Regions from separate parts of the Streptomyces sp. NPDC041205 genome, predicted to be linked through region 2. Evidence: predicted binding sites of a transcription regulator. Region 2 holds the regulator's gene; the other holds the start of a gene.
The links. The regulator HspR, encoded in region 2, represses chaperone genes until heat shock. The targets are predictions, from matches to a motif close to TTGAGNNNNNNNNNCTCAA.

Region 1: a site for HspR is predicted at 9,944-9,962, ahead of lon (endopeptidase La). Genes of this name have one in related genera too.

The regions. Positions count from the first base shown of each region.
Region 1 is NZ_JBVIZH010000002.1:573,434-589,135, forward strand. Features, by position in the region: gene ACZ6BG_RS09530 (sensor histidine kinase) at 1-2,885, opposite strand, end outside; gene ACZ6BG_RS09535 (protein phosphatase 2C domain-containing protein) at 3,271-4,116, shown strand; gene ACZ6BG_RS09540 (hypothetical protein) at 4,336-5,691, shown strand; gene ACZ6BG_RS09545 (MarR family winged helix-turn-helix transcriptional regulator) at 5,720-6,214, opposite strand; gene ACZ6BG_RS09550 (lysozyme) at 6,515-7,354, shown strand; gene lon (endopeptidase La) at 7,495-9,921, opposite strand; gene ACZ6BG_RS09560 (GNAT family N-acetyltransferase) at 10,101-10,799, shown strand; gene ACZ6BG_RS09565 (hypothetical protein) at 10,911-11,573, opposite strand; gene ACZ6BG_RS09570 (PadR family transcriptional regulator) at 11,570-11,959, opposite strand; gene ACZ6BG_RS09575 (rhomboid-like protein) at 12,149-13,087, opposite strand; gene ACZ6BG_RS09580 (spermidine synthase family protein) at 13,284-13,988, shown strand; gene ACZ6BG_RS09585 (response regulator transcription factor) at 14,055-14,795, shown strand; gene ACZ6BG_RS09590 (HAMP domain-containing sensor histidine kinase) at 14,972-15,702, shown strand, end outside.
Region 2 is NZ_JBVIZH010000016.1:19,074-34,775, forward strand. Features, by position in the region: gene dnaK (molecular chaperone DnaK) at 317-2,188, shown strand; gene grpE (nucleotide exchange factor GrpE) at 2,188-2,925, shown strand; gene dnaJ (molecular chaperone DnaJ) at 3,010-4,206, shown strand; gene ACZ6BG_RS37885 (heat shock protein transcriptional repressor HspR) at 4,211-4,666, shown strand; gene ACZ6BG_RS37890 (hypothetical protein) at 4,873-5,391, shown strand; gene ACZ6BG_RS37895 (helix-turn-helix transcriptional regulator) at 5,699-6,658, opposite strand; gene ACZ6BG_RS37900 (helix-turn-helix transcriptional regulator) at 7,172-8,386, opposite strand; gene ACZ6BG_RS37905 (MBL fold metallo-hydrolase) at 8,682-9,662, shown strand; gene ACZ6BG_RS37910 (MmyB family transcriptional regulator) at 9,972-10,646, shown strand; gene ACZ6BG_RS37915 (hypothetical protein) at 10,643-11,110, shown strand; gene ACZ6BG_RS37920 (helix-turn-helix transcriptional regulator) at 11,127-12,107, opposite strand; gene ACZ6BG_RS37925 (helix-turn-helix transcriptional regulator) at 12,161-13,141, opposite strand; gene ACZ6BG_RS37930 (helix-turn-helix transcriptional regulator) at 13,138-14,127, opposite strand; gene ACZ6BG_RS37935 (hypothetical protein) at 14,474-14,845, shown strand; gene ACZ6BG_RS37940 (pyridoxamine 5'-phosphate oxidase family protein) at 15,019-15,435, opposite strand; gene clpB (ATP-dependent chaperone ClpB) at 15,617-15,702, shown strand, end outside.

The sequences.
Region 1 (15,702 bases), on a different contig from region 2:
CCGCTGTTGGCCCCCTGCTGGAACCCGCCGAGCCTGCGCCGCAGCTCCTCGGCGTCGACGGCGGGCCGCGGCTGCGGTGTGGCGCTCGCGGCGGTGACGCTGATCCTCGGGGTCCGCTTGGGGAGGCCCTTGGCGGTGAAGACGGGGGCGTCAGCGTCCCCCGACAGCGCCTCGGGCTCCCGTACGGACTCGGCTTCCGGAAGGCCCCCGCCCTCCGGGAGCTCGTCCGGGAACTCGTCCGAGAGCTCTTCCAGGAGCTCCTCCGGCAGCTCTTCCGCCGCCACCGCCGCGTCCCGCTCCGACGGCGACTGCGCGTCCGGCTTCGGGCGCGCCTCCTGCTCCGGCCGGACCTCGTCGTCCGGCCGCGCGTGCGGCTCCGCGTCGTCCGGGTGGTCGGCCGGGACGGGCGGTGCCAGGAGTTCGAGAGTCGTCTCCGCGGCGGCGATCAGGGGGTCCCGCTCGTCCGAACGGGACGGCAGGACATTGGAGTTGGCCTCTGCCTCGGAGCCGGGCAACTGCACCAGCGGCGAATCGACGCGCGCGGCGGGCACCGCGCCGGGCGCGGGCGGGGCGGCGAGGATGCCGTCGGGCAGGACGACGACCGCCGCGACCCCGCCCTGTTTCTGCTCGCGCAGCCGCACCCGCGCCCCGTGCCGGGCGGCGAGCCGCGCCACCACGTACAGGCCGAGCCCGAGGCCGTCGCCGCTCTCCTGGTCGTACACGTCGTCGGGGGAGAACTCCGCGAGCCGCGCGTTGAGTTCGTCCAGACGCTCCGCGGCGACGCCGATGCCCTCGTCCTGCACGGAGAGCATCACCTCGCCGTTCTCCAGGAGCCAGCCGGACACCTCGACGGCGGCGTCGGGCGGCGAGAACGAGGTGGCGTTCTCCAGGAGTTCGGCGACCAGGTGGCTGATGTCGTCGGCGGCGAACCCGGCGATGTGCGCGTGCGGCGGCAGCGTGGCGATACGGACGCGTTCGTACCGCTCGATCTCGCTGACGGCGGCGCGTACGACGTCGACGAGCGGCACCGGACCCGCGTGCTGGTGGCCGTGCTCGGCGCCCGCGAGGACCAGGAGGTTCTCGCTGTGACGGCGGGTGACCGTGGCGAAGTGGTCGAGCTTGAAGAGGGTGGCGAGCCGGTCGGGGTCCTGCTCGCGCTCCTCCAGGCTCTCGATGACGGCGAGCTGCCGCTCGACCAGGCCGAGCGTGCGCAGCGCGAGGTTCACGAACGTGCCGTGGATGCTGCGGCGCACCCGCTCCAGATGGACGGCGGCCTCGGCGAGTTCGGCGCGCAGCGCGTCGCGCTCGTCGGCCATCTCCTGCCGGGCGTCGGCCATCGTCTGCCGCTGGCCGACGAGGTGCTTGCGGTCGGCCTCCAGGGTGGTGAGCCGTTCCTGGAGGGCGACGGCGTGGCCGTGCAGCGCGTTGACGGAGCGCACGACCGCGGCGAACTCGTCGTCGCGGCCGGTGAAGCGCACCGGCTCCTCGGTCACGGGCGCGGTCGCGACCCGCTCCGAGCCCCGGCGCAGCACGGCGAGCGGCCGGGTCAGCGAGCGGGCCGTGCCCATGCACACGCCGACGGCGACGAGCAGCAGCACGCCGACGAGGGCGACGCGGATCTCCAGCGCGGTGACGTCGTCGTCGCGCAGGTCGCCGAGGCTCTGGGTGCGGGCGTCCGCGAGCGCGTTCTCGGCGCCGCGCATGGCCTCGATACGGGCGGACAGCGCGCTGTCGAGCTTCTCGCGGTCCAGGCGCTGGTCGGCGGTGGAGAGCCGGGGCCGGTCGGTGAGGCGCGTCAGGTACTGCTCGGCGGTCGTGACGCCGTTGCCGGTGACGGTGGACTCGTAGGTGGCGCGGGCCTTGGCGGGCGCGGTGTCCAGGAAGTCGGCGAGCGCGGCCAGCTCCCGTACGTGGGCCTGCTGGGCGGCGGCGCTGAGGCCGTCGCGGCGCCCGTCCTCCTCGCTGTCACCGGTGCCGGAGTTGGTGGGCAGTCCGGTGACCGGGTCGACGGTGGAGCCGGTCGACGCGGGGCGGGGCACGGCGAGCGCGGCGAGCAGCAGGCCGCGCGCGGATCCCGCCTGGTCGACCGCGTGGTCGAGGTCGGCGAGGGCGTGGGCCCCGGAGCCCGCGCGCGGCGGGAGTCTCTCGGCGAGTTCACGGGTGAGGCCGTGCAGTTCGGCGATGGCCTTCGCGTACGCCTTGTGGGCGTCGAGGGCGCTGGTCTTGCCGGTGAGCGCGGCCCTGCGCACGGACGCGAGCCCGGCGAGGTCGCGGCGCAGCTCGGCGGTGACGGAGGTGTTGGTGTTCGCGTCGGCGGCGGCCTCGCGGAGCTCCTCGATGCTCCGGTCCACGCGCGCGCTGTGGCTCTCCGACAGGCCCTTGCCGTCGGGGCGTCCGGCGGCGATGTACGCGGTGACCTCGTCGCGCTCGTCGGCCAGGGAGTGACTGAGCGTGATCGACTGCTGGGTCAGCTCGGCGAGCGTCACCAGGCTCTGCGATTCGTTGAGTTGGCTGGACGCGGTGACGATGACGGGCGCACCGGCTCCGGCCACGGCGGCGGCGACGACTGCGACGGCCACTATGAGGCGGTTGCGGACGCGGGCTTTGGGTGGGGTGGGAGGTGCGGGGGGCACGGGGGTGGCCGTCGTGGGGGTGGGCGCGGTCGGCTCGCCGCCGGGCTGGGCGTGCGTCGCCGCGCTGGAGGTGGCGCCCGTCGCGGACGAGGTCAGACTCGTCGCGGGCGAAGCCGTGTTCGCGGGCGAAGCCGTGCCCGCGCCGGACTCCGGCGTGCCCTCCGCGGCGTCGGGCCCCCGCTCCGCGGGAGGGGTCGCGCCCGGCGAGTCACCTGCCGAGGGCTTCTGCCTGCCTTCGCGCCGAGGCCGCATCTCTTGCACCGGTGCTCGCATTCCTGTTTTCGTCTGCCCTAGGGCCCAGGTGACGATCCGTCAACGCGAGCGCCCCCCGCACGGTTCCCGACCTTCGCAGACGATTCCAGTGCCGGAGCGCGGCAGTCGAGCATCGTCTGCCTGGCCACCTGAAGGAGTGAACATCGGCAGGGAGTTGGTGAGCAAGTCACCCTGCGTGTCGTGCGGGCCGCGCGCGGTGTGCCAGTTGGACGTCTGTGGGCGGCTTTGGCAGGATGCGCCGCCACACCGACGTCGGAGTTGATCATTCCGGCCGAAATCCGGCGCCTGACCTGCCGACTCCCCCGCTCCGCCGCTCACCACGCCCGCCCCGGGGCCGCACCCGCGCCTCGGGCAGACTGGCGGAATGCGCATCGAACTGACCACCGAACCCGGCGACCCGGACCGCCCCAACGAGGACTACGCGTCGGTGGCGCTCCCCGCGTCCGGACAGGGCGGATCACTGGTGCTCCTGGACGGGGTGACGCCTCCGTCCGGCGACACCGGCTGCTCGCACACCGTCCCGTGGTTCACCGCCCGCCTGGGCGGCGCCCTGGGCGAACTGTCCGTTTCACGGCGGGATATGACGCTGCCTGAGATCCTCGCGGCGGCCATCGCGCGCACCGCGGACACCCACCGTGACACCTGTGACCTTTCTCACCCGCGTACCCCACAGGCGACGGTGGTCCTCGCGCGGTGGGACGCGGAGCGCGTCGAGCACCTGGTCCTGTCGGACTCCGCGCTGCTCGTGGCGGGCGCCGACGGCGAGGTGGAGGCGGTCCTCGACCCGCGGCTCGACCAGCTCCCGGACGCGGTCCGCGAGCAGCGCGACGCCGTACGGGCGCTGCCGCGCGGCTCGGCGGAGCGGCAGGCGGAGGGGCGCAGGTACGCGGCGGCGGTCGAGGCCCTGCGGAACGCCGAGGGCGGCTTCTTCACGGCGGCGGCGGATCCGGCGGTGGCCGCGCTCGCGGTCACCGGCGAACGGCGCCGCTCCGCGGTCACCGCGCTCGCGGCCCTGACGGACGGCGCCGGGCGCTGGGTCGAGACGTTCCGCGAGGGCGACTGGGCGGACTGCTTCGCGCTGCTGCGCAAGAGCGGCCCGCAGGCGCTGGTGGACCGGGTGCGGGAGTTGGAGCGGGCCGACCCGGAGGGCGCGGTGTTCCCGCGCGGGAAGCGGCACGACGACGCGGCGGCGGTGTACGCGGAGTTGTAGCTCCGCAGGTGTTTCAGCCCCGGCCGGCCGGGACACAAACAAAAACAATTCAATTCATCCATTCCCGCAATCGCGGCGAACTGATCTCGGGAACATTTCAACTGAAGCAGAGATCAGGAATTGTCTGTTGAAATTCGGTTCGGCGACAGGGAAGGATCAGCGGGCATGGGGAACGCATGACCACATCCGGTCATGTGCCCGCGCACGAAGGAGAATTGAATGTCCCGGCGCATGGCGGTCATCGCGGGTTCGGTACTCGCGGCCGCGCTGGTGCTCAGCGGCTGTGGTTCGGACGACGACGGCGGCGACAGCAAGGAGGGCGGTGCGGGTTCGGCCGGGGCCGAGGCGAAGGTGCTCGCCGAGGTGGCGCAACCGAAGGTCAGCGAGATGGCCGGGGCCATGGGCATGTGGACGACGGACAAGAATTTCGTCAAGGCCGGGCTCAAGAAGATATCCGGCTATCCACTGGCAGGCGGAAAGGCCGAGTGGGAGGTCCCGCTCACCGGTGAGATCTGCTGGTCGTCCCAGACGCCCACCAAGGACGGAAAGGTCGCCGTCGTCTTCCAGAACGACAAGGACGATCCGTCGGTGTGCACGGAAGTCGGCGTGGTCGACATCCGGCGCGGCAAAATGCTCTGGCACAAGCAGGGCGTGAACGCCGACGGCAACGCGGAGATGTTCGACGAGATCACGGTCGGCGGCGGCACGGTCGCCGCGGCGGGCACCAGCGCGAGCGCGGGCTGGAAGCTCGACGGCACGCCCCTGTGGAAGCCGTCCGACGAGACCTGCGACACGGTCGGCCACGCGGGCGACGACACCAAGCTGGTCGCGGTCCGTGACTGCGGCGACACCGACAACCCCAGGCTCCAGGTGGAGACGGTCGACCCGACGACACGCGCGGCGAAGTCCACGTACAAGCTGCCGCAGGGCACGGAGTACGTCCACGTGGTCGCCGTCGACCCGCTGGTGCTCGCCGCCGACGACGGCAAGTCGCAGGGTGGGTCCGGGATCTCGCGGTTCATCACCGTCGACGACAGCGCCGCGCGCGGCAAGGAGCTGAGCACGATCCCCGCGGGCGGCGGCAGGCACGGCAAGTACGAGGCCGAATGCCCGGCCACCGAGGTCACGGGCTGCGCCCAGCTCGCGGTCAGCAAGGAGAAGAACGCGCTGTACCTGGGCACTTCGGAGCCCGCGAGCAGTTCGTCCGAGGCCAGGAACGACCTGGTGTCCTTCGACCTGAGGACCGGCAGGCAACTGCGCCGGACGCCCGGCTCGGACTCGGGCCGTCTGGTGCCGATCGGCCTCGACGACTCCGGCAAGGTCATCGCGTACCAGGAGGCGAACGTGGCCCGCGAGGAGGGCGGCGGCGTCTGGCAGGCCGACCCGGGCACCCTCAAGGCCAAGCAGGTCCTCCAGCACCCGGCGGACAGCTACGAGATGGAGTCCCGCTTCGAGTCGGACCGCCGCGCCCTCTACACGGGCGGCCGCCTCTACCTGGGCGCGGACCACGTGACGGAACCGTCGACGGTGTACAAGACGGCGCAGCCGCTGGCGGTGGTGTTCGGGGAGAAGTAGGGGTGGTGTCCGGAGAGAAGCAGGGGGCCTAGGACTCGGCCCCGGCGTTCAGCTTCCCCAGCAGCCGGGCCAGCTCGGCCACCTCCCCCCGGTCCCACCCGGCGAGCTGCCGGACGTACCGCTCCCGCCGAGCCCCCCGAACCGTCCAGAACCGCTCACGCCCTTCCTCCGTGAGCCGCACGAGCCAGGCCCTGCCATCGGCGGGGTCTGGCTCACGCACGACCAGACCCAACTCCTCGAGGCCCCGCAGCTGCCTGCTCATCGTCGCCTTGCCGACCCCGATGAACGCGGCGAGATCGGTGGCCCGCCGCGGCCCCGACTCGTCCAGGAACGCCAGCAGCCCGTACGCGGCCGGTTCCAGATCCGGATGCACCTGCCGGGCCATCTCCCCGGACGAGGCCCGCGCCCGGCGCAGCAGCAGCGTCAGCTCCCGTTCCAGGGACAGGAATTCGTGGTCCACACCACCGCCGGACCCGGCCTCGCCCGCCCCGGCACCCTCGCCGCGGCCCGCGTCCTCGCGCATGTCAGCACCCATGCCACACATTTCCGATCCTGAAAGTTTCCGCCGACCACGGCCATCGCCGCAGCTCGACCAGTATTTCGCAGGCGTAGACCAACGGCGGGCGCGAGTACCTCTTCCCCTTCGGGGTCTACGTGCGTAGCGTCATTGATGACATGTTCACACCAGCGACATGTCGACAGGTCCCCCCACCGAGTCCCGTACTCACCGCACGCCCTCCGTACGACGCGGGAACCGTGAACCCCACGTAGGGAAAAGGCGCGCCTGCGCACGCGACTCCACGAGGCCTTTCGGAGGCACGCCATGCCCGTGCACAGACCTGGTACCGCCCGCCGCGCCCACCCCGCGGCCGGCGTTCTCCTCGCCCTCCTCTCCGCCCTGACCCTCCTCATCACCCTGCCCGGCGCCGCGGCGGCCGCCGACGGTGACGACGTCCCGCCGCGCGGCTCCGCCCGCATGGGCATCGGCGTCCTCGAACACGACGGCCAGGGCGGTCGCCCCAGCGGCGGCGACGCCGTCCAGACCGAGGGCGTCGACGTCAGCAGCCACCAGGGCAACGTCAACTGGTCCGCCCTGTGGAACAGCGGCGTGCGGTGGGCCTACGTCAAGGCGACCGAGTCCACGTCCTACAAGAACCCGTACTTCGCCCAGCAGTACAACGGCTCGTACAACATCGGCATGATCCGCGGCGCCTACCACTTCGCCACCCCCGACACCTCCAGCGGCGCCGCCCAGGCCAACTACTTCGCGAGCAACGGCGGCGGCTGGTCCCGCGACGGCAAGACCCTGCCGGGCGCCCTCGACATCGAGTGGAACCCCTACGGCGCGGCCTGCTTCGGCAAGTCCCAGGGCGCGATGGTCGACTGGATCCGCGACTTCCTCAACACCTACAAGGCCCGCACCGGCCGCGACGCCGTCATCTACACCGCCACCAGCTGGTGGAAGCAGTGCACCGGCAACTACGGCGGCTTCGGCAACACCAACCCCCTGTGGATCGCCCGCTACAACACCAGCCCCGGCGAACTCCCGGCCGGCTGGGGCTTCCACACCATGTGGCAGTACACGTCGACCGGCCCCATTGTCGGTGACCACAACAAGTTCAACGGCGCCTACGACAGGGTGCAGGCCCTGGCCAACGGCTGACCGAGCCGCCTCGCACCCTAGGCGCGCGCCGCCCACCAGACAGTCGACGCCGCCCGGGTGAGCGGCGAGGCCCGGACCTTCCTGGGGTCCGGGCCTCGCCCTTCCCCGCCGCGCCCGTCACGCCGCGACGGGTGGCTGTGTCACGCCGCCGCCGGAACCCGCACCTCGGCCGGCGCCAGGGCCAGCTCCAGGACCTGGCGGACGTCCGTCACCGCGTGCACGTCCAGCTTCTCCAGGACCTCGGCCGGGACGTCGTCCAGGTCCGGCTCGTTCCGCTTGGGGATCACTACGGTGGTGATCCCCGCCCGGTGCGCGGCGAGCAGCTTCTGCTTCACACCTCCGATGGGCAGCACCCGTCCGGTCAGCGACACCTCACCGGTCATCGCCACATCCGTACGGACCAGGCGGCCGCTGAGCAGCGACGCCAGCGCCGTCGTCATCGTGACGCCCGCGCTCGGCCCGTCCTTCGGCACGGCGCCCGCGGGGAAGTGGATGTGCACACCCCGATCCTTCAAGTCACCCACGGGCAGCTCCAGTTCGGCACCGCGCGAGCGCAGGAAGGACAGCGCGATCTGCGCGGACTCCTTCATCACGTCACCGAGCTGTCCGGTGAGCGTCAGACCCGCCGCACCCGTCTCCGGATCGGCCAGCGACGCCTCCACGAACAACACGTCGCCACCGGCCCCGGTGACCGCGAGCCCCGTGGCCACACCGGGTACCGCGGTCCGCCGCTCGGACGGGTCCTGCGCGGACTCCGGCACGTGGTGCGGCCGCCCGATCAGTCCGCGCAGCTCGTCCGCGCCGACCGTGAACGGCAGCTCCCGCTCGCCCAGTTCGTGCTGCGCCGCGACCTTGCGGAGCAGCCGGGCGACGGACCGCTCCAGATTGCGCACGCCCGCCTCGCGGGTGTACTCCCCCGCCAGCTTGCGCAGCGCGCCCTCGTCGATCGTCACCTCGCCGTCGCCGAGCCCGGCCCGCTCCAGTTGTCGCGGCAGCAGGTGGTCCCTGGCGATGACGACCTTCTCGTCCTCCGTGTACCCGTCGAGCCTGACCAGCTCCATGCGGTCGAGCAGCGCCTCCGGGATGGCCTCGAGCACATTGGCCGTCGCCAGGAACACCACGTCGCTCAGGTCGAGTTCGACCTCCAGGTAGTGGTCGCGGAAGGTGTGGTTCTGCGCCGGGTCGAGCACTTCGAGGAGCGCGGCCGCCGGGTCGCCCCGGAAGTCCGAGCCGACCTTGTCGATCTCGTCGAGCAGCACCACCGGGTTCATGGACCCGGCCTCCTTGATGGCCCGCACGATCCGCCCGGGCAGCGCGCCCACATACGTACGCCGGTGCCCGCGGATCTCCGCCTCGTCCCGCACACCGCCGAGCGCGACCCGCACGAACTTGCGTCCCATGGCGTGCGCCACGGACTCCCCGAGCGAGGTCTTGCCGACTCCCGGGGGGCCGACCAAGGCCAGGACCGCGCCACCACGCCGTCCGCCCACGACCCCCATACCCCGGTCCGCGCGCCGCTTGCGCACCGCCAGGTACTCCGTGATGCGCTCCTTCACGTCCTGCAGGCCCGCGTGCTCCGCGTCGAGGATCTCCTGGGCGCCCTTGATGTCGTACCCGGAGGCGCTGTCATCGGTTCGCTCGTTCCACGGCAGTTCGAGCACCGTGTCGAGCCACGTGCGGATCCAGGAACCCTCGGGCGACTGGTCGCTCGCGCGCTCCAGCTTCTCGACTTCCTTCAGCGCCGCTTCCCGCACGTTCTCCGGCAGGTCGGCGGCCTCGACCCGGGCGCGGTAGTCGTCGGACTCCTCCTCGCCCTCCTTGCCGTCCAGCTCGCGCAGCTCCTTGCGCACCGCCTCCAGCTGGCGCCGCAGCAGGAACTCGCGCTGCTGCTTGTCGACACCCTCCTGCACGTCCTTGGCGATGGACTCGGCCACGTCCTGCTCGGCCAGGTGCTCCCGCAACTGCTCCGTGGCCAGCCTCAGGCGCGCCGTCGGATCCTCGGTCTCCAGGAGCTGGACCTTCTGCTCCGTGGTGAGGAACGGCGAGTACCCGGAGTTGTCCGCGAGCGCCGACACGTCGTCGATCTGCTGCACGCGGTCGACCACCTGCCAGGCCCCGCGCTTCTTCAGCCAGCTCGTGGCCAGCGCCTTGTACTCCTTGACCAGCTCGGCGGTGGCTCCGGGCAGCGGGTCGGGCACGGTCTCCTCGACCCGCGCACCCTCCACCCACAGGGCCGCGCCCGGCCCGGTCGTGCCCGCACCGATGCGCACCCGCCCGCGAGCGCGGATCAACGCCCCCGGATCCCCGTCCGCAAGCCGACCGACCTGCTCGACCGTCCCGAGCACGCCCATGCCCGCGTACGTCCCGTCGATCCGCGGAACAAGCAGCACCTTCGGCTTGCTACTGCTTCCACTGGACCGCGCGGCGGCCTGCGCGGCCTCCACCGCGGCTCGCACTTCGGCATCGGACAGGTCGAACGGCACCACCATGCCGGGCAGCACGATCTCGTCATCGAGCGGCAGCACGGGCAGAGCGAGCGGTGTGTACGACGTGGACTCAGCAGCCATGATCTCCCCTTCGGCATTCAAGTTGAGCTATACCGACTCAATGCTCATGAGCCCCTGGTTGTTCCCCCGGGCTTGTTCGCTGTCAGCGATCACCCCTGTCGCGGCCGAAATCCACCTACGTAAGGTTCTCTCGATAGTTGCAGTCATTACACATCGGTCGCCATCTGAAGGGTTGCCCCATGCATGCGACAGAGGGAACAGCGGGATCCCCCCTTGCGGGCCGCGACGCCGTACGGGCCTGGATCGACGGCTGGGGCGTCTCCCGCGGCTCTGCCCCGCCGGTCCTGGAGCCCTGGGGTTTCACGATCGACGTCGGCCACGTCAAGCACCCTTACCGGCACGTCCTCGGCGCCACCGGCGCGGACGTCCAGGAGTCGGACGTACGCAAGGTCGCCTCATCGGTGACCGGCGCCGACGCCTGGCTGAAGGTCTTCGACTTCCCGGACCGCGTCGCCCCCTGGCTCGGCCCCGAGTGGTGGATCGACCCGGAGGACGGCTACCTGATGACGGTGCCGCTCACCCCGGTCCCCCCGAACCACCTGGTCGTCCCGGACGGCTACCGGCTCCGCACCTGGTCGCGGGGCGGCGTCTTCCGCGCGATGGTCACCACCACTGACGGCCACTGGGCAGCTCGCGGCCAGATCGCCCCGACCGGCCGCACCGCCGTCGCCGACCAGATCGAGACCTCCCCGCAGCACCGCCGCAGGGGCCTGGGCAGCCTGGTCATGCGCACCCTCGCGGTCGCCGCCGTCGACGAAGGCGCGGAGATCGGCGTACTGGCAGGGACCCCGGAAGGACGCGCCCTCTACGAGTCACTGGGGTGGCAGGTGGTCGCCGGCCTGACGAGTGCGCGCAGGAAGGGGCCGGAGGAAGCCTGACCCCCTCGACCGCACGGGCCACCCGGACACCCCTGGGGTACCCCGGCCGCCCTGGCTGCCCCGAGCGCCCCTTGAGCACTCCAGCCGCCCCGGCCGCCTTGAGCGCCCCGGCTACTCGGCCGCCGCCTTTCTCGCGCGGATGTCCACGTAGGCGTAGGGCACCCCGGGCAGCATCAGGAGCAGCGTCGCCCACACGGGCAGCCGGAAAAGCGTGTCGTCGCCCGCGAGCCAGGTGGTGAGCTGGGCGAACCCGATGCCTATCAACCCGACCAGCAGCCATCTCACGAAACCGAGGGTTCCCCGCCGCAGCTCCAGGGCGACGCTGCCCGCGATTATCACTGCGTAGAACGCTATGCGCGGGGCCTCGATGGACAGCGTGAGCGTCCGGTCGAGCAGATGTGTGAAGAGCAGCAGCCCGCCGAGGACGAACGGGATCAGCGCGGCCATCCGCAGCACCCGCAGACGCAGGGGCGTGCGCGCCCGGGCCCAGGAGGCGGCGAACCCCGGCACGTCCGCGCCCACCACGTCCTTCGGGGTACGGCCCGCCGCCGCGGCCTCCTCCAGGTGCTCGGAGAGTTCGGCCAGCATCTCGCGCACGGAGGCGTCGTCGATGCCTCTGTATTCCCAGTTGCTTCGGCAGACCGCCAGCACCCGGGCGCGCTCCGCCTCACCGGGCACGCTCTCCGGCACCTCGCCGGGCACACCCTCCCGCGCGCGGTCGTCCGCGGTCACGTCACCACTGATCGTCGTCTCACTGGTCGCCTGATGTGTCATGCCGTGTCCCCCGTGTCGCTGTTCCGTACGTCCCCCTGATCCCCCAAGGTCCTGGAGACGGCCACCGTGAAGGTGCTCCAGGTGGCGCGGCCCGCGGCCAGCTCGGCCGCGCCCGCGTCGGTGAGGCGGTAGTACTTGCGCGGCGCCCCGCCCGCGGCGGACGGAGCGCGATAGGAGTCGACCAGTCCCGCGCGCTCCATCCGGGCGAGCAGGGGGTAGATGCTGCCCTCGCTCACCAGGTCGAGGCCGCTCTCGGTGAGGGCCTCCACGAACTCGTACCCATACCGGGGCCGTTCGCCGATGAGCGCGAGCAGGCACAGGTCGAGCACCCCGCGCAGCAACTGACTGCGACGCTGGTCGTGCATCGCGGACAGTTCCTTTGTCATGCGGTACAAGATAGTCGCGAAGTACCTTGCACTGCAAGACATTTATCCGGAGGCAATCACTCCACGTACATCACGGCAGAGAAATCGGCCCCATCGGCCACACGAGTGACACCAAGCCCCGGACCTCATGGGCCCCATGGACCTCACAGGACTCGCGGGCCGATCAGCCCCAGCCGCAGGCCGGACGGCCTACGCAGAAACGCTCCGCCCATGCCCCCGCAGCAGCGGCCACGTCGCGACACCCACGACCAGCGCGAGCAGATGGCCCCAGTTGGTCATCGGGTCCGTGAAGGCGATGAGGTCCTGGATCAGCATCCAGCCGAACCCCGCGAGGAGGGCCCAGCGGAGCCACGGCGCGAGGAGCCCGGCGAGCGCGCCGACGCTGGCGGCGACGCCGAAGCTGATGCCGTAGTCGAGGCGGTACGCGGAACTGCCGGGCAGATGGCCGGCCAGGACCGAGAGCCCGACCGGGACCTCGGTGGCCAGCGTGGCGACGGCGTGCCCGAGCAGGAAGACGCCCGCGGTGCGCAGTCCGCCGACGCGGCGCTCCAGCGCGGTGAGGACCAGCAGGAACACGATGGCGTACGGCGAAGTGACCCCGCCCGCGATCCACAGCGCGCTGGCGACCAGGACGAACATCGGCCGGTCCGCGAGGTGCGCCACGTCCGTGCTCGAACCCTGGTGCAGGGAGGAGACGAGGGAGGGGTCGCCGTATTCGGCGAAGAGCGAGGTCAGGAGGAGGACAAGGGCGTATCCGAAGGTGAAGGGCGTACCGGCCGGCGACGGCAGCAGCCGCCAGGGCCGCAGCCCGCGCAGGCCCCGAAGCCCCGCCCGCACCCGGCAGGCCCCGGCTCCCACCCCGGCACCCGCGCCCTGGGCCGCCCCCTCGGGCACCCCCGACACCGGCCCAGCGGCAAGGCCTGCCCCGCCCGCGCGGTTCGGCCCACCGGCCTGACTCGGCACCGCGTCCAGCGTCACGAGCCCCGCGGCCCCGAGCAGCGCCTCCGCGCCCACGACCTCCGGCAAGCCCGCGGCACCCCCGGCGCCTGTGGAAACCTCGGCCGCCGTCCCGCCGCCGTCCTCACCCACGGCGGCGCCCCCGCCCGAAACCCGCACAGACCGGTCCACGCTGAGGCGCTCCTTCCATCACGGCTTCACTGATCTTCCATCACAGAAGGATCACGGGAACACGCTTTACCGATCTTTCCCCTGCTGTCTATGACCGACGCCACGTGAGACGCGATTCACAGGAACTCACAGCAACCTCACACCATTCCCCGGCGTCCCGCAGCACACGCCTGCGGGACGGCAGCAAAATGGGCCGATGCACACCCCGTACCGACCCGATCCCCCCGTGGTTCTCGACCGGCACGAAGGCCCCTACGGCGAAGTCGTGCTGCGCCGCCACGGGGACCTGTTGCAGATCATTGCCAACGGCATGTTCCTGATGGACACCTCGGACGGCCGCTCCGAGCGGCTCCTCGTCGACGCGGCGTACGACGCCCTGGACGGACGGCCCCGGCCGAGCGTCCTCATCGGCGGCCTGGGCGTCGGCTTCTCCCTCTCCCACGCCGCCAAGGACCCTCGCTGGGGCCGTATTTCCGTGGTCGAGCGCGAGCGGGCGATCATCGACTGGCACCTCGAAGGGCCGCTGTCGGAGCTGTCCCGGGAGGCGCTCGCCGACCCGCGCACGGAGATCCTGCACACCGACCTGATCGCATATGTCAACGGCTCATTCGCAGGCGCCAACACCCCTTCCGGCACCTACGACGCCCTGTGCCTCGACATCGACAACGGCCCCGACTGGACCGTCACCGAGGGCAACGAGAGCCTCTACTCCCCCGCCGGTCTCGCCGCCTGCCAGGCCCGCCTGAACCCCGGCGGAGTCCTCGCCGTGTGGTCCGCGCAGCCCTCACCCGCTTTCGACTCCGCTCTACGGAATGCCGGGTTCCAACACGTACGTACGGAAGAGATCCCCGTTGCCCGGGGCGTACCGGACGTGGTTCATCTCGCGACAAGGGCTGCGTAGCCGAGGTGCCGTTACGCCCCGTACTCTGCTGACCGGACACCAAGCGATCACGTCAGGGGCGGGGCGATGGAGCAGACACACACCTCCCACAACAGCGCCACGGCAGCGATGCCCGGCGCCCAGCGCCGGGTTCTGGTGGTCGAGGACGACCCGACGATCGTCGACGCCATCGCCGCCCGGCTGCGCGCCGAGGGTTTCGTCGTGCAAACGGCGGCGGACGGCCCGGCAGCGGTGGACACCGCGCAGGCATGGCAGCCGGATCTACTGATCCTCGACATCATGCTGCCGGGATTCGACGGTCTGGAGGTCTGCCGACGCGTGCAGGCCCAGCGGCCCGTGCCGGTGCTGATGCTCACCGCGCGGGACGACGAGACGGACATGCTGGTCGGGCTCGGCGTCGGCGCCGACGACTACATGACCAAGCCGTTCTCGATGCGCGAGCTCGCCGCGCGCGTGCACGTGCTGCTGCGCCGGGTCGAGCGGGCCGCGCTGGCCGCCACGACGCCGCGCAGCGGCATCCTGCGCCTGGGCGAGCTGGAGATCGACCACGCGCAGCGGCGTGTGCGAGTGCGCAGCGAGGACGTCCATCTGACACCCACGGAGTTCGACCTCCTGGTGTGCCTCGCCAACACTCCGCGCGCGGTCCTTTCACGCGAGCAACTGCTCGCCGAGGTGTGGGACTGGGCCGACGCGTCCGGCACCCGCACCGTCGACAGCCACATCAAGGCCCTGCGCCGCAAGATCGGGGCGGAACGCATCCGTACGGTGCACGGGGTCGGGTACGCCCTGGAGACCCCGACGCCATGACGGCGGACCCGGGCGCCGGCGGCACGGCCCGCGGCGCCCTGAGCGGTACCCCGGGCAGTGCGCACGGCACCCCGGGCGGCACCCCTGGCGGTGCGGCGGACGCCGAGCGGGGCACGGCCCGGAAGTGGCGCTGCGACCGGGGCGGGAGCATCGGTCTGAACGGCCCGTTCGCGGGTGTGCGGCCGTTCTCCATCAAGACCAAGCTCGGCACTCTGGTGGTCGTCTCGGTTTTCATCACCACCGGGCTGCTGATGGTGGCCATGGAGACGGAGACCGAGCTCCGCTTCATCACGGTCTTCTCCGTGATCGCGACCCTGCTGATCACGCAGTTCGTCGCGCACAGCCTCACCGCGCCCCTCGACGAGATGAACTCGGTGGCCCGCGCGGTCTCGCACGGCGACTACACGCGCCGGGTGCAGGGGGCCGACCGCCGCGACGAGCTGGGCGACGTGGCGATGACGATCAACCGCATGGCGGACGATCTGGAGGCGCAGGACCAGCAGCGCAAGGAGCTCGTCGCCAACGTCTCGCACGAGCTGCGCACCCCCATCGCCGCGTTGCGCGCCGTCCTGGAGAACGTCGTCGACGGCGTCTCGGCGGCCGACCCGGAGACGATGCGTACGGCTCTGAAGCAGACCGAGCGCCTGGGCCGCCTGGTGGAGACCCTGCTCGACCTGTCACGCCTGGACAACGGCGTCGTACCGCTCAAAGCGCGGCGCTTCGAAGTGTGGCCCTATCTGTCGGGTGTCCTGAAGGAGGCCAACATGGTGGCCTCCGCGCGCAAAGGGATGACGTCGGGCTCCGGCAGCCACACCCGTACGGACGTGCATCTGCACCTGGACGTGTCACCTCCGGAGCTGACCGCCCACGCGGACGCCGAGCGGCTGCACCAGGTCGTCGCCAACCT
Region 2 (15,702 bases):
GGGGCTCCTCGGGCCTGCGAGGGTGGGCAATCCAACGTATTACTAAGCGGTAACTTATGCAGTCCGTCTGAGACTACCCACTTACATCGCCGCACTGTAGCCAGCGAAGCGGTGATCTGCGTCGCTCAGGCTGCCCTATCCGGGGCGTCGCGCAACCCTGTCCCCCGGGTGCGGCGTCTCCTCGCACAGCACCCTTGGGTTGCGCGTAAGGAGGGGATAAGAGTTGAGTCGAGGTGACTCAGGTCTGTTGACTCCTGGGAACCCCTGATGCATCCTTGAGTCAGTTCCACTCAAGAAGTTATCTGGAGGCATTGAAATGGCACGTGCGGTCGGCATCGACCTGGGCACGACTAACTCCGTCGTCAGCGTTCTGGAGGGCGGCGAGCCCACCGTCATCACCAACGCCGAGGGTGCCAGGACCACGCCGTCCGTCGTCGCCTTCGCGAAGAACGGTGAAGTGCTGGTCGGCGAGGTTGCGAAGCGCCAGGCGGTCACCAACGTCGACAGGACCATCCGCTCCGTCAAGCGCCACATGGGCACTGACTGGAAGGTGGGCATCGACGACAAGAACTTCAACCCGCAGCAGATCAGCGCCTTCATCCTGCAGAAGCTGAAGCGCGACGCCGAGTCGTACCTGGGCGAGAAGGTCACGGACGCCGTGATCACCGTCCCCGCGTACTTCAACGACTCCGAGCGCCAGGCCACCAAGGAGGCCGGCGAGATCGCGGGCCTGAACGTCCTGCGCATCGTGAACGAGCCGACCGCGGCCGCCCTGGCCTACGGCCTGGACAAGGACGACCAGACGATCCTCGTCTTCGACCTCGGTGGCGGCACCTTCGACGTGTCCCTCCTGGAGATCGGCGACGGCGTCGTCGAGGTGAAGGCCACCAACGGCGACAACCACCTCGGTGGCGACGACTGGGACCAGCGCGTCGTCGACTACCTGGTCAAGCAGTTCAACAACGGCCACGGCGTGGACCTCTCCAAGGACAAGATGGCGCTCCAGCGCCTGCGCGAGGCCGCCGAGAAGGCGAAGATCGAGCTGTCCTCCTCCACGGAGACCACGATCAACCTGCCGTACATCACGGCCTCCGCCGAGGGCCCCCTGCACCTGGACGAGAAGCTCACGCGCGCCCAGTTCCAGCAGCTCACGTCCGACCTCCTGGAGCGCTGCAAGACGCCGTTCCACAACGTCATCAAGGACGCGGGCATCGCCCTCTCCGAGATCGACCACGTCGTCCTCGTCGGCGGCTCCACCCGCATGCCCGCCGTCGCCGAGCTCGTCAAGGAGCTGACCGGCGGCAAGGACGCCAACAAGGGCGTGAACCCGGACGAGGTCGTCGCCATCGGCGCCGCGCTCCAGGCCGGTGTCCTCAAGGGCGAGGTCAAGGACGTCCTGCTCCTCGACGTCACCCCGCTGTCCCTCGGCATCGAGACCAAGGGCGGCATCATGACCAAGCTGATCGAGCGCAACACCACGATCCCGACGAAGCGCTCCGAGATCTTCACGACGGCGGAGGACAACCAGCCGTCGGTGCAGATCCAGGTCTACCAGGGCGAGCGCGAGATCGCGGCGTACAACAAGAAGCTCGGCATGTTCGAGCTGACCGGTCTGCCCCCGGCGCCCCGCGGCGTCCCGCAGATCGAGGTCGCCTTCGACATCGACGCCAACGGCATCATGCACGTGACCGCGAAGGACCTCGGCACGGGCAAGGAGCAGAAGATGACCGTCACCGGTGGCTCCTCGCTGCCGAAGGACGAGGTCAACCGGATGCGCGAAGAGGCCGAGAAGTACGCCGAGGAGGACCAGTCGCGCCGCGAGGCCGCCGAGTCCCGCAACCAGGGCGAGCAGCTCGTCTACCAGACCGAGAAGTTCCTCAAGGACAACGAGGACAAGGTCCCCGGCGACGTCAAGACCGAGGTCGAGGAAGCCGTCGCCGAGCTCAAGGAGAAGCTCAAGGGCGAGGACACCGCCGACATCCGCACGGCCGCCGAGAAGGTCGCCGCCGTCTCCCAGAAGCTGGGCCAGGCCATGTACGCCGACGCCCAGGCGGCGCAGGCCGCGGGCGGCGCCGAGGGTGCCGCTCCGGGTGCCGAGGCTCCGAACATGTCCAAGGAAGACGACGTCGTGGACGCCGAGATCGTCGACGACGAGAAGCCCGGTGACGCGAAGGGCGGCGCTGCCTGATGACGGAGGAGACCCCGGGCTTCGGCGAGAACGCCGAGCAGCCCGACGTCCCCTCCGCGGGCGCCACCTCGGACGACAAGGCGCCGCAGGCCGCCGGGCCCTCCACCGAGGAGGGCCCGGCGGCCCCGGCCGGGGACGCAAGCCAGATCGTGGGCCTGACCGCCCAGCTGGACCAGGTCCGCACCGCGCTCACCGAGCGCACCGCGGATCTCCAGCGGCTGCAGGCCGAGTATCAGAACTACCGCCGCCGGGTGGAGCGGGACAAGGTGACGGTCAAGGAGATCGCCGCGGCGAACCTCCTGACGGAGCTGCTCCCGACGCTCGACGACGTCGGCCGGGCGAGGGAACACGGCGAGCTGGTCGGCGGCTTCAAGTCCGTCGCCGAGGCGCTGGAGACCGTCGTCGCCAAGATGGGTCTGCAGCAGTTCGGCAAGGAGGGCGAGCCCTTCGACCCGACGATCCACGAAGCGCTGATGCACAGCTACGCACCGGACGTCACGGAGACGACGTGCGTCGCGATTCTCCAGCCGGGGTATCGCATCGGCGAGCGGGTCGTGCGCCCCGCGCGCGTGGCGGTGGCCGAGCCGCAGCCCGGCGCGCAGACGGTGAAGACGGTGGAGTCCGAAGCGGCCGAGGGCGACGACAGCGCGCCCGCGGACGCGGAGAGCAAGGCCGACGGCGCCGCGGACACCGCGGACGCCAAGGGCAAGGAGAGCGGTGGCCCGGACGAGGGCTGACGCCGACACGGACGGCGGCTTCGGCGCCGAGGGCGACCTCGGCGCCGGAGCCCGCCGGATGACAGGGAAGGAGGGACGTCGGGGATGAGCACCAAGGACTTCATCGAGAAGGACTACTACAAGGTCCTCGGCGTCCCCAAGGACGCCACCGAAGCCGAGATCAAGAAGGCGTACCGGAAGCTCGCCCGCGAGAACCACCCGGACGCCAACAAGGGCAACGCCAAGGCCGAGGAGCGCTTCAAGGAGATCTCCGAGGCGAACGACGTCCTCGGCGACCCCAAGAAGCGCAAGGAGTACGACGAGGCCCGCGCGCTCTTCGGCAACGGCGGAGGATTCAGGCCAGGGCCCGCGGGCGCCGGCGGCGGATCGTTCAACTTCGACCTGGGCGACCTCTTCGGAGGCGGCGCCCCGGGCGGAGGCGGACAGACGGGCGCCGGCGGATTCGGGGGCGGCCTCGGTGACGTCTTCGGGGGCTTGTTCAACCGCGGCGGCGCGACCGCCGGTACGAGGACGCAGCCGCGCCGCGGCCAGGACATCGAGTCCGAGGTCACGCTCAGCTTCACGGAGGCGGTGGACGGCGCGACGGTTCCGCTGCGCATGTCGTCGCAGGCCCCGTGCAAGGCCTGTTCGGGCACGGGCGACAAGAACGGCACCCCGCGCGTCTGCCCGACGTGCGTGGGCACGGGACAGGTCTCGCGCGGCGGCGGTGGCGGCTTCTCGCTGACCGACCCCTGCGTGGACTGCAAGGGCCGCGGCCTGATCGCGCAGGACCCCTGCGAGGTCTGCCACGGCAGCGGCCGCGCCAAGTCCTCGCGGACCATGCAGGTCCGCGTCCCGCCGGGCGTCAGCGACGGCCAGCGCATCCGTCTGCGCGGCAAGGGCGCGCCGGGCGAGCGCGGCGGCCCCGCCGGTGATCTGTACGTGGTCGTCCATGTCGACGCCCACCCGGTCTTCGGCCGCAAGGGCGACAACCTGACGGTGACCGTGCCGGTGACGTACGCGGAAGCGGCGCTCGGCGGCGAGGTGAAGGTGCCCACGCTCGGCGGCCCGCCCGTCACCCTGAAGCTGCCCCCCGGCACGCCCAACGGCCGCACCATGCGCGCCCGCGGCAAGGGCGCGGTCCGCAAGGACGGCACCCGAGGGGACCTCCTGGTGACCGTGGAGGTCGCCGTGCCGACCACGCTGACGTCCGCGGCCCAGGAAGCGCTGGAGGCGTACCGGAAGGCGACTGCGGACACCGATCCGCGGGCAGAACTGTTCAAGGCCGCGAAGGGAGCGTGACCTCATGGAGCGGGACGGCCGCCGACGCAACCCGTATCAACTGACGGACGAGACCCCGGTGTACGTCATCTCGGTGGCGGCTCAGCTCTCCGGCCTGCATCCGCAGACCCTGCGGCAGTACGACCGCCTGGGCCTGGTCTCGCCCGACCGCACCGCCGGACGGGGCCGCAGGTACTCCGCCCGCGACATCGAACTGCTGCGCACCGTCCAGCAGTTGTCGCAGGAGGAAGGCATCAACCTGGCGGGCATCAAGCGCATCATCGAGCTGGAGAACCAGGTCACGGCGCTCCAGTCCCGGGTGGCAGAGCTGTCGGCGGCCGTCGAGGGCGCCGCGGCGGCGATGCAGCAGCGCGAGGCCGCGGTGCACGCCTCGTACCGCCGCGACCTCGTGCCGTACCAGGACGTCCAGCAGACCAGCGCGCTCGTGGTGTGGCGGCCGAAGAGGTCGCCGGAGGCGTGACACGCGCTCCGGCGCACGCACCGCGCTCTGTCCGGGCCGGGGGCTCCCATGGGGAACTCCCGGCCCGGTCGCTTGCCTCCTTATAGTGGGCGGGGCGAGGCACTCATCACCGCGGGCCGGGCGCGGAGCGCCCCTGACCAGCCCGTCTCGCCCGACCGCGCAATCGAATCGAGCGCTGTGCTCGGCACAGGGGGAGCTGGAAGACCATGGCCATGGTGGGGCTGTTCTGGATCGCCGAAGGCGATGTGTACGTGGGATCGAAACCGGCCGGGCTCGCCCCCGGGGTGCGGCTCACCTCCGAGGGCATCACCGGTATCGGCCATGGACAGTCCGGCCTGTGGCTGTGGGACGACGTCCGCGCGCTCACCGTCGAGGACGTGCCCGTGCGGTCCCTCAAGCGGCAGGTGGGCGCCGTCGTCGACATGGCGCTCACGATGGGCCTCGGCGGCGGTGACGACGCGCCGACGATGACGGTGTGCGTCGGGACGGCCGACGAGGAGATCGAGCTGACGGCGTACGTCGCCGCGGCCGCGGGCTACTCCCAGAAGGAGTACGACCTCTCGCGCGCCCTGCTCGCCCGCCTCACCGAGGGCGCCGCGACCCTCATGACCACGCTCGCCGCGATGGCCGCGTGGGGCCGCGCGCACGAGGGCGGTTCGCCGCGCAGGGACGAGCGGGAGCGACTGCTGCAGGAGTGGGCCGACGGCAGCGCGGCACACGCCTGAGCAGCCCACCCCGGGCCGCCCGTGGGACGGGGCGCTCACTCCCCCGAAGGCGCGAGCGCCCCGGTCGGCCACGGGGCGTAGCCGAACCGGGGCAACCCCTTAGGGAAGCGCGACTCTGCGGGGGGAGACCACGACAGAGCCACTCGGCCGCGGGGAGCGGTCGGTTCCAGTACCTGAGACGGCTCTGGCCGCTCCCTGCCGCCGTCACCACGATGCAACGGCTCGCCCACGCTCCGCTACCGTCAACTTGTTGCGGTGCAAGGGGCGGAGGTAGGGGCAAGTGGCGGCAAATCCGGACGTTCGTGATTCACACGGGGTGCCCGGGGCGCAGGATTCCTGAGCGATTGATGAGGAATCCGAGTTGCGTGCGGTTGCGGCTGCCCAAGGTGCTGGTGAGCTTCGCGATATGGACGCGTACGGTCCGTACGTTCATGCCGAGCCGGTCGGCGATCTCGGCGTCCGTCAGGCCCTCGACGAGGAGTTCGGCGATGGCCCGCTGGCGGGCGGTGACCCCGTCCTTGGCGGGCTGCGGCGCCGCGGGGTGCGGGAACATCGGCGTGGCGAGGTGCCACAGCCGCTCGAAGAGCGCGACCAGATAGCCGACGACGGCGGGCGCGCGGATCTCCAGGGCCTCGGTGGAGTCCCGGTCGGCCGGTACGAACGCGACCGCGCGGTCGAACACGACCAGTTGCTCGGTGACTTCGCTCAGCGTCCGCACCTCCACATCGCCGTCGAGGCGCTCGAAGTGCGCGATCACGGGGAAGGCGTGCCGGGTCGTGTGCTGGTAGAGCGTGCGCATCCGGCAGCCGCGGGACAGCAGCGCCTGCTCGCGCGGCGGCGCGGCGCCCAGATCCGCGATGGGCCTGAAACCGCCCGGCTGGATCGTCAGGACCTCCTCCGCACACCGGGACACGGCCGCGTCGATGGCGTGGGCGATGTGGGGGAGGGTGGTGTGGAGGGTGATGGCGGGGCTGGTGGGGCTGGTGGGGCTGATGGCGCTGGTAGAGGTGGCGGGGTTGTTGGGGTGAGTGGGGCTCTCCGGCTGGGTGGGGTCGCCGGTGGGCTTCTCGGGCTGCGTGGAGGTGTCGGCGGGTCTCGCGGGCGGGCCGATGGGTCTCCCGGGCTGGGCGGGGACGCGGGTGAGCAGTGGTTCCAGGGCCGCCATCAGCTCCGCCTCGCGCTGCCGCTCCAGCCCGACCTGCTCCTCGATGCCCCGCAACAGCCCGAGCAGCGCGCTCGTGGGCTCGCTCGGAAGGAGCCACTGCATGTCGTCGATGTCCGGGTGCAGCAGCCCGAAGTCGACCAGGCACGGGGCCGGTTCGGCCTCGCGGGTGTGGAGGCGGCCCGTGCACAGGGCCCGGCGGTAGAGGGCGGCGCCGGGCGGACACAGGGTGTCGGGGCCGTGGGCGGTGTGGGGGCCGGAGGGGTCGGGGGGCGCGGTCGTCGGTGGTGCGGGTGCCGGTGCGGGGTCCGGTGGTGCGGGTTCTGGTGCCGTTGCAGGTGCGGGCGTTGGCGCTGTCGCCGGTCCTGTCGCCGGTCCTGTCGCCGGTCTCCGTGCCGGGTCCTCTGCGCTTTTGGGTCTCTGCTCGCCGGACAACGTCGTACTCCCTCCCCGGTCAGGCTGCCCGCGCTCGGCGGTGCGGTGCGTGCCGGGGCAGCACCTCCATGAGGCCATGGGCGCGCGGGATCACGGAGACGGCGTGCCGGGGAGGGCGTATGCGCGGGTGCGAACGAGGGTGCGAACGAGCGCGCCCGGTGTGCCCGCTGACCGCGCGTGCGCCTACTGGTGCTGCTCGACCAGGCCCGAGCGGCCGATGAGATAGCCGAGTTGGGTGCGGCTGCGGCTGCCGAGGAGGGCGGCGAGCCTGGCCACGTGCAGCCGGACGGTGCGGACGTTCATGTCCAGGTGCCGGGCGATCTCCGCGTCGGTGCGGCCCTCGGTGAGGAAGTGCGCGATGGCGCGCTGGACGTCGCTGATCTCCTGCTCGGGCGGGGGCGGGGTGTCCTCGCGGTACAGGGGCGTGGCCAGGCGCCACAGGATGTCGAAGGCCGTCGAGAGATAGCTGACGAGGGCGCTGGAGCGCAGCTCGAAGGCGATCGAGCCGTCCTCGACGGCCGGGATGAACGCGACGTCCCGGTCGAAGACGAGGAGGCAGGGCGGGAGTTCGTCGAGCGTGCGGACCTCACGGCCGACGGCCCTCGCGGGGGCGGGACCTAATGGGGCGGGGCTTGCGGGCCCGGACCCGCCGGGGCCGGGCTGTCCTGGTCCGGTCGGGGCGGATCCGGGCTGTCCGGGGCCGGGTAGGGAGGAGTCGGGCTGTCCGGGGTCGGGCAGGGAGGAGTCGGGGAGGCGCAGCCCGGGCAGCACGTCGTCGGCCGTCCGAGGCCGCGAGAGCATCCGCATGTGCCCGCCGCGCTCGGCGAACTCCTCCAGGCGCCAGGGCTCGTTGTGCGGAAGCAGCCGCGGCCGGGAGTCGCCGGGCTGGATGCCGAGGATCTCCTCGGAGGCATCGGCCATCGCCTGCCGGACGGCGAGCCGGATGCGCGGGACCCCCTTGAGCACGGTGACCGGCGACGGCGAGAGGTCCGAGGGCCCGTCGGCGCCGAGCCGCAGGAACTGCTCGAAGGAGGCGGCCAGCCGGGTCGCCCGGCCGCGCTGGCGGGCGACGCGGCCCTCGATGTCCTCAAGGAGGCGGGGCAGGGCGACGGCGGCCGCGGTGGGCCGCAGCCAGGTGGCGTCGTCGGGGTCCGGGTGGAGGAGCCCGGTGTCGATGAGGCACGGGGTCGCGGCGGCGGCTTTGGCGGGAACTCGGCGTTCCTGAAGGGCTCGCAGGTACAGCACCCGCCCGGCCTCGCACACGTCCACGGGCTCGTGCGGCACGTGGTGGCGGGCGGCGGGCTCCCCGGTCGGGGCGGGCCCGGTCAGCCGGGCACCGGCCGCGCCCTGCGACCCGCCGCGGACGGTGGGGGCTGCCTGCGTCACAACGTCCTGCACATGCTCCCCCTGCTCGGATTGCAGTGATCGTGCGAAGGACGGACGCCGTGGTCGAGCGTCACCGACGGGCCCTCAGCCACGGGCGGGCGCCCGTGAGTTGTGAGCCGGGCCGTCATCCTTCGTGAGCTGTCATCCTTCGTGACCCGCCATCCTTGTCAACGAGAGAACTGATATCAATGGCGGGTTTATCCCCTGCGATGCCGAACCAATTATTCAAAATTCAACAACACTGGTTGTCGCCACTGTGGCCATCCCCACAGCCGGGAAACCCCCCACTCCCGACGAAAATACGTCCATGGACCTTCCTGTGGACCTCACCGCCCTGAGCGGCGACGGCCTTTACCTCTGGGCGCCGCGCGGCGCCGCGGGCTCCTGGGGCCTCGCCAACTGCCTGCTCATCACCTCGGGCGACGACACCGCGCTCATCGACACCCCCTACGACGAGCGCATGACCCGCGCGCTCATCGCCGCCGCCGACCGCGCCCTGCCCCCGGGCGCCCGGGTCCGCACGGTCGTCAACACCCACGCCAACGGCGACCACTGCTTCGGCAACGCCTTCTTCCCCGGTGCCGAGATCATCAGCTCCCAGGCCAGCCTGGAACGCCACTGCCGCGAGATCTCCCCGCAGCAGATGCAGTACCTGGTGCACGCGAGCGACCCGGCCAACCCGCTCGGCTGGTACGCGCGCGAACGCTTCGGGGCGTACGACTACACCGGCATCACCGTGGTCCCGCCCACCGTCACCTTCAACGGCTCCTACGACTTCCAGGTCGGGGACATCGAGGTGCGCCTCCTCGAAGTGGGTCCGGCGCACACCGCCGGGGACCTGGTCGCGCACCTGCCGCAGCAGGGCGTCGTGATGGCGGGCGACGTCATCTTCGAGGGCGACCACCCCGTGCACTGGGAGGGGCCGCTCAAAGAGGTCGTCCGGGCCGCCGAGGCGGTGCTCGCGCTCGACGCCGAGCACATCGTGCCGGGCCACGGCCGGGTCGTCGGGCCCGACGGGGTGCGCGCGTACATCGGCTATCTGCGGGACCTGGAAGGGGAGATCAAGGAGCGGTACGGGCGGGGGCTCGGCGCGTACGAGGCCGCGGCGGACATCCTCGCCGCCGGATTCCACCCGCACCTGGGCGCGCCGGAGCGGGTCGTCATGCTGACGTTCATCGAGTACCACCACCTCGGCGAGGCGACGGCGCCCATCGAGATGGTGGATCTGGCCACGCACGCGGCACGCTGGGCGTACACGCACCACCACGCCACCGCGGCGGCCGGCTGACCACCGCGCCCGGACGGCTCCCCGCCCACCCGGGCGTTACGCGGAAGAGTCCGATGAATACGATCTGTTGGTCGGCGACTCGTTTGGGCTTATGGTGCAGGAACCGTGCTCGTGGCAGGCCATGTTCACGGCTACGGGGAGCGGGGAAGCGGGAAAGGGGGGAACGCAGTGGACGAGGAAGCGCTGCGTCGCATACTCAAAGAACTGCGTTCCAGAATCACACCCGCCGAAGTGGGTCTGCCGCCGAAGCCGACGGGGCGCCCCGGGCCCCGTGTGCACGGTCTCGCACAACCCGATATGGACATCCTCATGAACCGCTCGGTGGGCACCTACCACCGATTCGAAAGCGGAAAGTTGTCCCCGCGCGACGACTACCTGCGCGAGGTCGGGCGGATCCTGCGGATGAGCGAGGACGAGTTCACGCAGGTCTATCTGCTCAGCCTCGGCCAGCGGCCGCCGCACCCCCTCGACCCCACGGACGGCGTCCTGATGCCTGCCGCCGCCGCGTGGCAGCGGGCCGTCTCCGGGCAGCGCGAAATCTCGTACGTGAACAACGTCCAATGGGACCTGGTGGCGTACAACCAGCCGTTCGCCGACATCTTCGAAGACGGCAAACCGCCGGAGAACACCATGCGGTGGATGGCGCTCGCCGACGAGGCCCGCGATCACATTCTCACGGACTGGGAGACGCGCTGGGCGCCCGGAATTCTCAACCAGATCCGGCTCGCCCACATTCAGCATCCGGAGAACCGCTCCCTCGCGCAGCTGAACGCGGACGTCAAACGCGACAAGTACGCGGGCCCCATTTACGAGCGCAGCACCGAGGTGTACATCCACCCCGACGGTGACGTCCGGCCCCTCTACCACCCGCGAAAAGGCCCCGGGCAGATCACGATGGTCGTCTCGGAACCGGCGAGTTCGCCGGGGGCGCGGCATGTCGTGCTGCTCTTCGACCCGCTCGACGAGAAGCCGTCACCGGCATGAGGCTGGAGAAGGCCGCCCCGCGGGCCAGGGCCACGGAGGCCGCCCCGGCGGTGCCGCCGCGGACGGTGGCACCGGTGGGCCAGGTCGCCCCCGTCACCCCCGTCACCCCCATCGCTCCGGTCGGCCCGGTCCTGGAGCGCGCCGGTCTCGCCACGCTCCTGCACGCCATGGCCGCCGACCTCAACGGCCGCGGCTATCCCGTGACCTGGGTAGTGGACCGCCAGATGCTGGCCGGTGACTTCCCCCTCCAGGTCGTGGCCAAGGTCTCCGTCGTCCGCGTCCTCAACATCGCCCTGGACGACCGCGCGTCTGTTTGGCAGGTCAGCATGGGGCGCCCCTCGTCGGTGCGGTGGGAACAGTCCGCCGTGCTTGATCTTGGCGCGGAGGCCTTGGACGCGGAGTGCGTGGTGCGCTCGGCGCTGCGGGCGTTGGGGCTGCCCTTGCAGCGGGCTGTGTACCACTAGGGCCTGTCCGGCAGGGTCAGCCCGATGTGCGGTCGAGGATGCCCGACTTGCCGATGAGGTAGCCGAGCTGGGCCCGGCTTGTGCTCTTCAGGACCGCCGAGAGCTTGGCGATGTGGACGCGGGCTGTGCGGACGTTCATGCCGAGGCGGGCGGCGATGTCGGCGTCGGTGAGGCCTTCGGTGAGGAGGGTGGCTATGGCTTGTTGGCGGGGGGTGATGCCGTTCGGGGCGGGGAGTGGTTCCGCGTTCGGGAACATGGGGGTGGCCAGGCGCCACAGGAGTTCGAAGGTGGCGACCAGGTAGTTGATGATGGCTGGCTGGCGGAGTTCGAGTGCCACGTCGTCGCGGCTTTTGCTGGCGGGGACGAACGCATACGTGCGGTCGAAGAGGATGAGGCGTCTGGGTAGTTCATCCAAGGTGCGGACTTCGACGTCGCCGTCCAGCTGTTCATAGTGGCCCAGAGCGGGCTGGGAATACCGCGTTGTGTGCTGATAGAGCGTGCGTACGCGTCCGCCCCGGTCGAGCACACCCTGCGATATGGGCAGACTTTCGGGGAGCTTTTCGGCCGGCCGCTTGCCGCCGGGCTGGATGAGGAGGAGTTCCTGGGAGGACCTGGCTCCTGCCCGGCGTATGGCCGGGTCGATTTGGTCGATGCCCTCCAGGACCGTCATGGACGGCGAGGGCGATACGGGATCCGTCACGTGAGTGAGTGGCATGAGTGATTCGAAAGCGGCGGCCATTCGCGCTCCGCGCAATCGTTGCTGGGCGATGTGCTCTTCTGTCTGGTAGAGCAGTTGGGCCAGGGCTACGGACGGCGCCACGGGACGGAGCCACAGCGGGTCCTCAGTGTCCCGGTGCAGAAGGTCGAGGTCGGCGAGGCACGGAATCGCTTCGGCATCTTGAGCTCGGATCCCGCTGTCCTGGAGAGCGCGCAGGTACGCGTTTCTGCCCGCCTCGCACAGCAGCCCTTCCGCGTGCGATCTGTGCTCCACCACCACGTCGCTGCCCCTCCCGCACTTCCCCGAAGCCCCCCGCCCCAGGTGTCCGACAGCTAGTGATTCTGGTCGAGGATCCCTGACTGACCAATGAGATATCCGAGCTGGGCGCGGCTGTTGCTGCCGAGGATCGCGGCGAGTTTCGCGATGTGTTCGCGGGCGGTGCGGACGTTCATGCCGAGGCGCGCGGCTATCTCGGTGTCGGTGAGACCTTCCACGAGGAGTTCGGCGATGGCGTGCTGACGGGTGGTGATGCCGTTCTCGGCGGGGAGCTGGGCCGCATGCGGGAACATCGGCGTGGCCAGGCGCCATAGTCGTTCGAAGGTGGTGATGAGGTAGTCGACGATGGCCGGTTGGCGTACTTCGAGGGCGACCGTGCGGTCCTTGCTGGCGGGGATGAAAGCCACCGAGTGGTCCAGGACCACCATGCGTTCGGTTACCTCATTGAGCGTGCGTACCTCTACGTCTCCGTCCAGTTGCTCGTAATGGGCGAGCGCGGGGAGGGAGTGGCGGGTGGTGTGCTGGTAGAGGGTGCGCATCCGGCAGCCGCGGCTGAGCAGTTCCTGTTCGCGGGGCAGCGCGTCGGCGAGGACCTCGGGGGAGCGGACGCCGCCGGGCTGGACGGTGAGGACCTCGCCGGAGGCGTCGGCCATGGCCCGGGCGATGGCCGCGTTGATCCGCTCGAAGCCGTCGAGGACGGTGATCTCGGGGGGCTCCCCCCCGGCCGCCTGCCGGGCGTCCAGGGCCATCAGCGGCTCGAACATCGCCGTCAGGCGTTCCTCCCGCTCGCGGTGGCGGGCGATGTGGTCCTCGATGCCGCGCAGGAGTTGGGGCAGCGCCACGGCGGGCGCGGTGGGGCGCAGCCACGCCATGTCCTCGACGTCGGGGTGCAGGAGGCCGAAGTCGATGAGGCAGGGGGCGGTGTCGGCCTCCCGGTGGCGGACGCGGCCCTCGCGCAGGGCCCGGGCGTAGAGGGCCGAACCTGCGTCGCACAGCTCGTCGGGGCCGTGAGGGTGCGGGCGGGGTTCGGTGGTCATCTCGGTTTGTCCTGCTCGAGGATGCCGGACTGGGCGATGAGGTAGCCGAGCTGGGCGCGGCTTCCGCTGCCCAGGGCGGCGGCGATTTTGGCGATGTGGGCGCGGCAGGTGCGCACGTTCATGCCGAGGCGGCGGGCGATGGCTTCGTCCACGTGGCCTTCGATGAGGAGGCGGGCGATGGAGCGTTGCACGCCGGTGATGCCGTCGGTGGGCGGTCCGTACGGTGCCTCTTCGAGCAGCGGCGACGCGCGCTGCCAGAGCTGCTCGAAGACGTTCGCGAGGTACGTCACGAGCCCCGGGTGCCTCAGCTCCAGGGCCACTTGACCGTCCTCCTGCGCCGGGATGTACGCGACCGTGCGGTCGAAGACCATCAGCCGGTCCACGAGTTCCTCGAGGGTGCGGACCTCGACCTTGCCTTGCTTCATGTACTCGGCGTAGGCGATGGTGCCCTGACTGTGCCGCGCCGTGTGCTGGTAGAGCGTACGCATCGTGATGCCGCGCTCGATGATGCTTTGGCTGCGTTTCACCGCCTCCCGAAGGATCTCCTCGCTGCGCCCGCCCCCCGGCTGCACCGTCAGGATTTCCGACTGGCACTCCGCTATCGCTAGTTGGATGGCCGCGTTGATCCGCTCGGAGCCTTCGAGGACCGTGATCGCGTGAGCCATCGAGCGGTCCTGGGCGCTGATGGCCAGGAATGGCTCAAAGGTGTCGGTCAGTTCCACGGCAAGCGCGCGGCGGTCCTGGATCTCGCGCTCGATGGGCCGGAGCCGCTGCGCGAGGGCTGCGGTCGGCGGCACCGGACGGAGCCACTCCGGATCATCGGGATCCGGGTGCAGAAGAGCGAACTCGACCAGGCACGGGGCCGTGGCGGCCTCGGTCCGAGCGATGCGCCCCGCGCGCAGCGCGTCGGCGTAGAGCCGCTTGCCCTCTTCGCATAGCTCGGCTACGGAATGAGGATGTGCCCGAATTGGATCCTTTGTTGTCATAGCTCCACCCCCCAGGCTCCTGAACGTGCAGGAACATGATGCATCGCTCCTGTGGTGCGTGCATGGCCGAATGAGCCATCGTCTTGGGAGGCCGGGGGAAGTCACTATGGGAAGTGAGGACGAAGCCCGCTATGTGCAAGGGAATGCTTCGCTCAGTGCTTATCGGTGCCCTTTCGGCCGGTCTGGCCATCAGTGCTCTGGCCGTCGTCGACGCGGGCCAGGTCGGCGCGCAGACGCCGACGTCCAATGCCGCACCGCCGGATGTCGTATGGGCGGCCGCACCGATCGACGCGGCCGGGCAGAGCGATGTCTGGTGGGGCTCGGCTCCGACGGGGGTTGCGTAGCCATGACCACTCCCCCTGACGACCGCACCTTCCGCCGCGAAATGGCCACCGCCTACCGTTCCGGCTGGCACTTCATCGACCTCGCCACCGCGATCCCCCACCCCGGCGACTCGTTGATGGTCACCCTGGTCGGAGAACCCGTCGTCATCGTCCGCGACGACGACGAGGACATCCGTGCCTACCGCTGCCTGCGCCGCCCCCGCGGCGCGCCGCAGCCGGTCCGCTGCGCCGTGCGTTACGGCATGGTCTTCGTGAACCTCGACCAGCGCGACCACCAAGTGATCGACAAGCGTAAGCGCGAAGCCGACCGACAGGCCGTCGAGCGGCAGACCGCCTCCGCAGACTCCCTCGCAGCCACCCCCCGCAGCGCCTGACGCGATTCCCCCGTCGTTGTAAATCGCGCAGGTGCTTCCCCCAGCAGCGGCGCCACCGTGGACCTGAACACGGTGGCGCCGCTGTGGTGTGTGCCGGTGGCGGTGACCGGAGCGGCCCGGTCCGGCGGGGCCGGGGCCGGAGCCGTGTGACCGCGCCCGCGACCCCGGCCCCCTCAGCCCGCCTTCCCCAGCGCCCGGGTCACCCGGATCTCGATCACCACCCGGTCCGGGTTCGGCGACGGCACCCGCCCGTACCTCTCCTCGTACCGCCGCATCCCCTCGGCCACCCGCTCCGGGTCGGCCGACACCTCGGCGAGGCCCTCCAGGGTCGCCCAGCGTCGCCGCTCCACCTGGCAGACCGCGACCCGCGCGCCGGGTCCGTCGGGGCCGGAGGCCGCGCGGACGTGGGCCACCTTCCTGCTGGACCGGTTCGCGAGGATGCGGGCGATGCCCGCCTCCGGGTCGAAGGTGACGCCTACGGGGACGACGTGCGGGGTGCCGTCCGGGCGCAGGGTCGTCAGGGTGCACAGATGGCGTTCTCGCCAGAAGCTGAGGTACGGGGCGGGCGGGTCGCCCAGGTCGATGCTCATGGGCAGGAACCTAACCCTCCCTCCGGGAGTTCCGGGATTTCCGGGTTCCGGACCCACCCTTGAGTGGAATAGACTCAACTTTGTGCACGTTGGCTAAGTCAGTATTGGGGTGGGGCCCCGCGGGCGGGACGGCCCGCGCCCCGTACCCGGAACACCCAGCGACCAGGAGGAGAACCCGCACGTGGACGCCGAGCTGACCAACCGGAGCCGGGACGCGATCAACGCGGCCACCAGCCGGGCCGTGTCCGGCGGCAACCCCGACCTGAC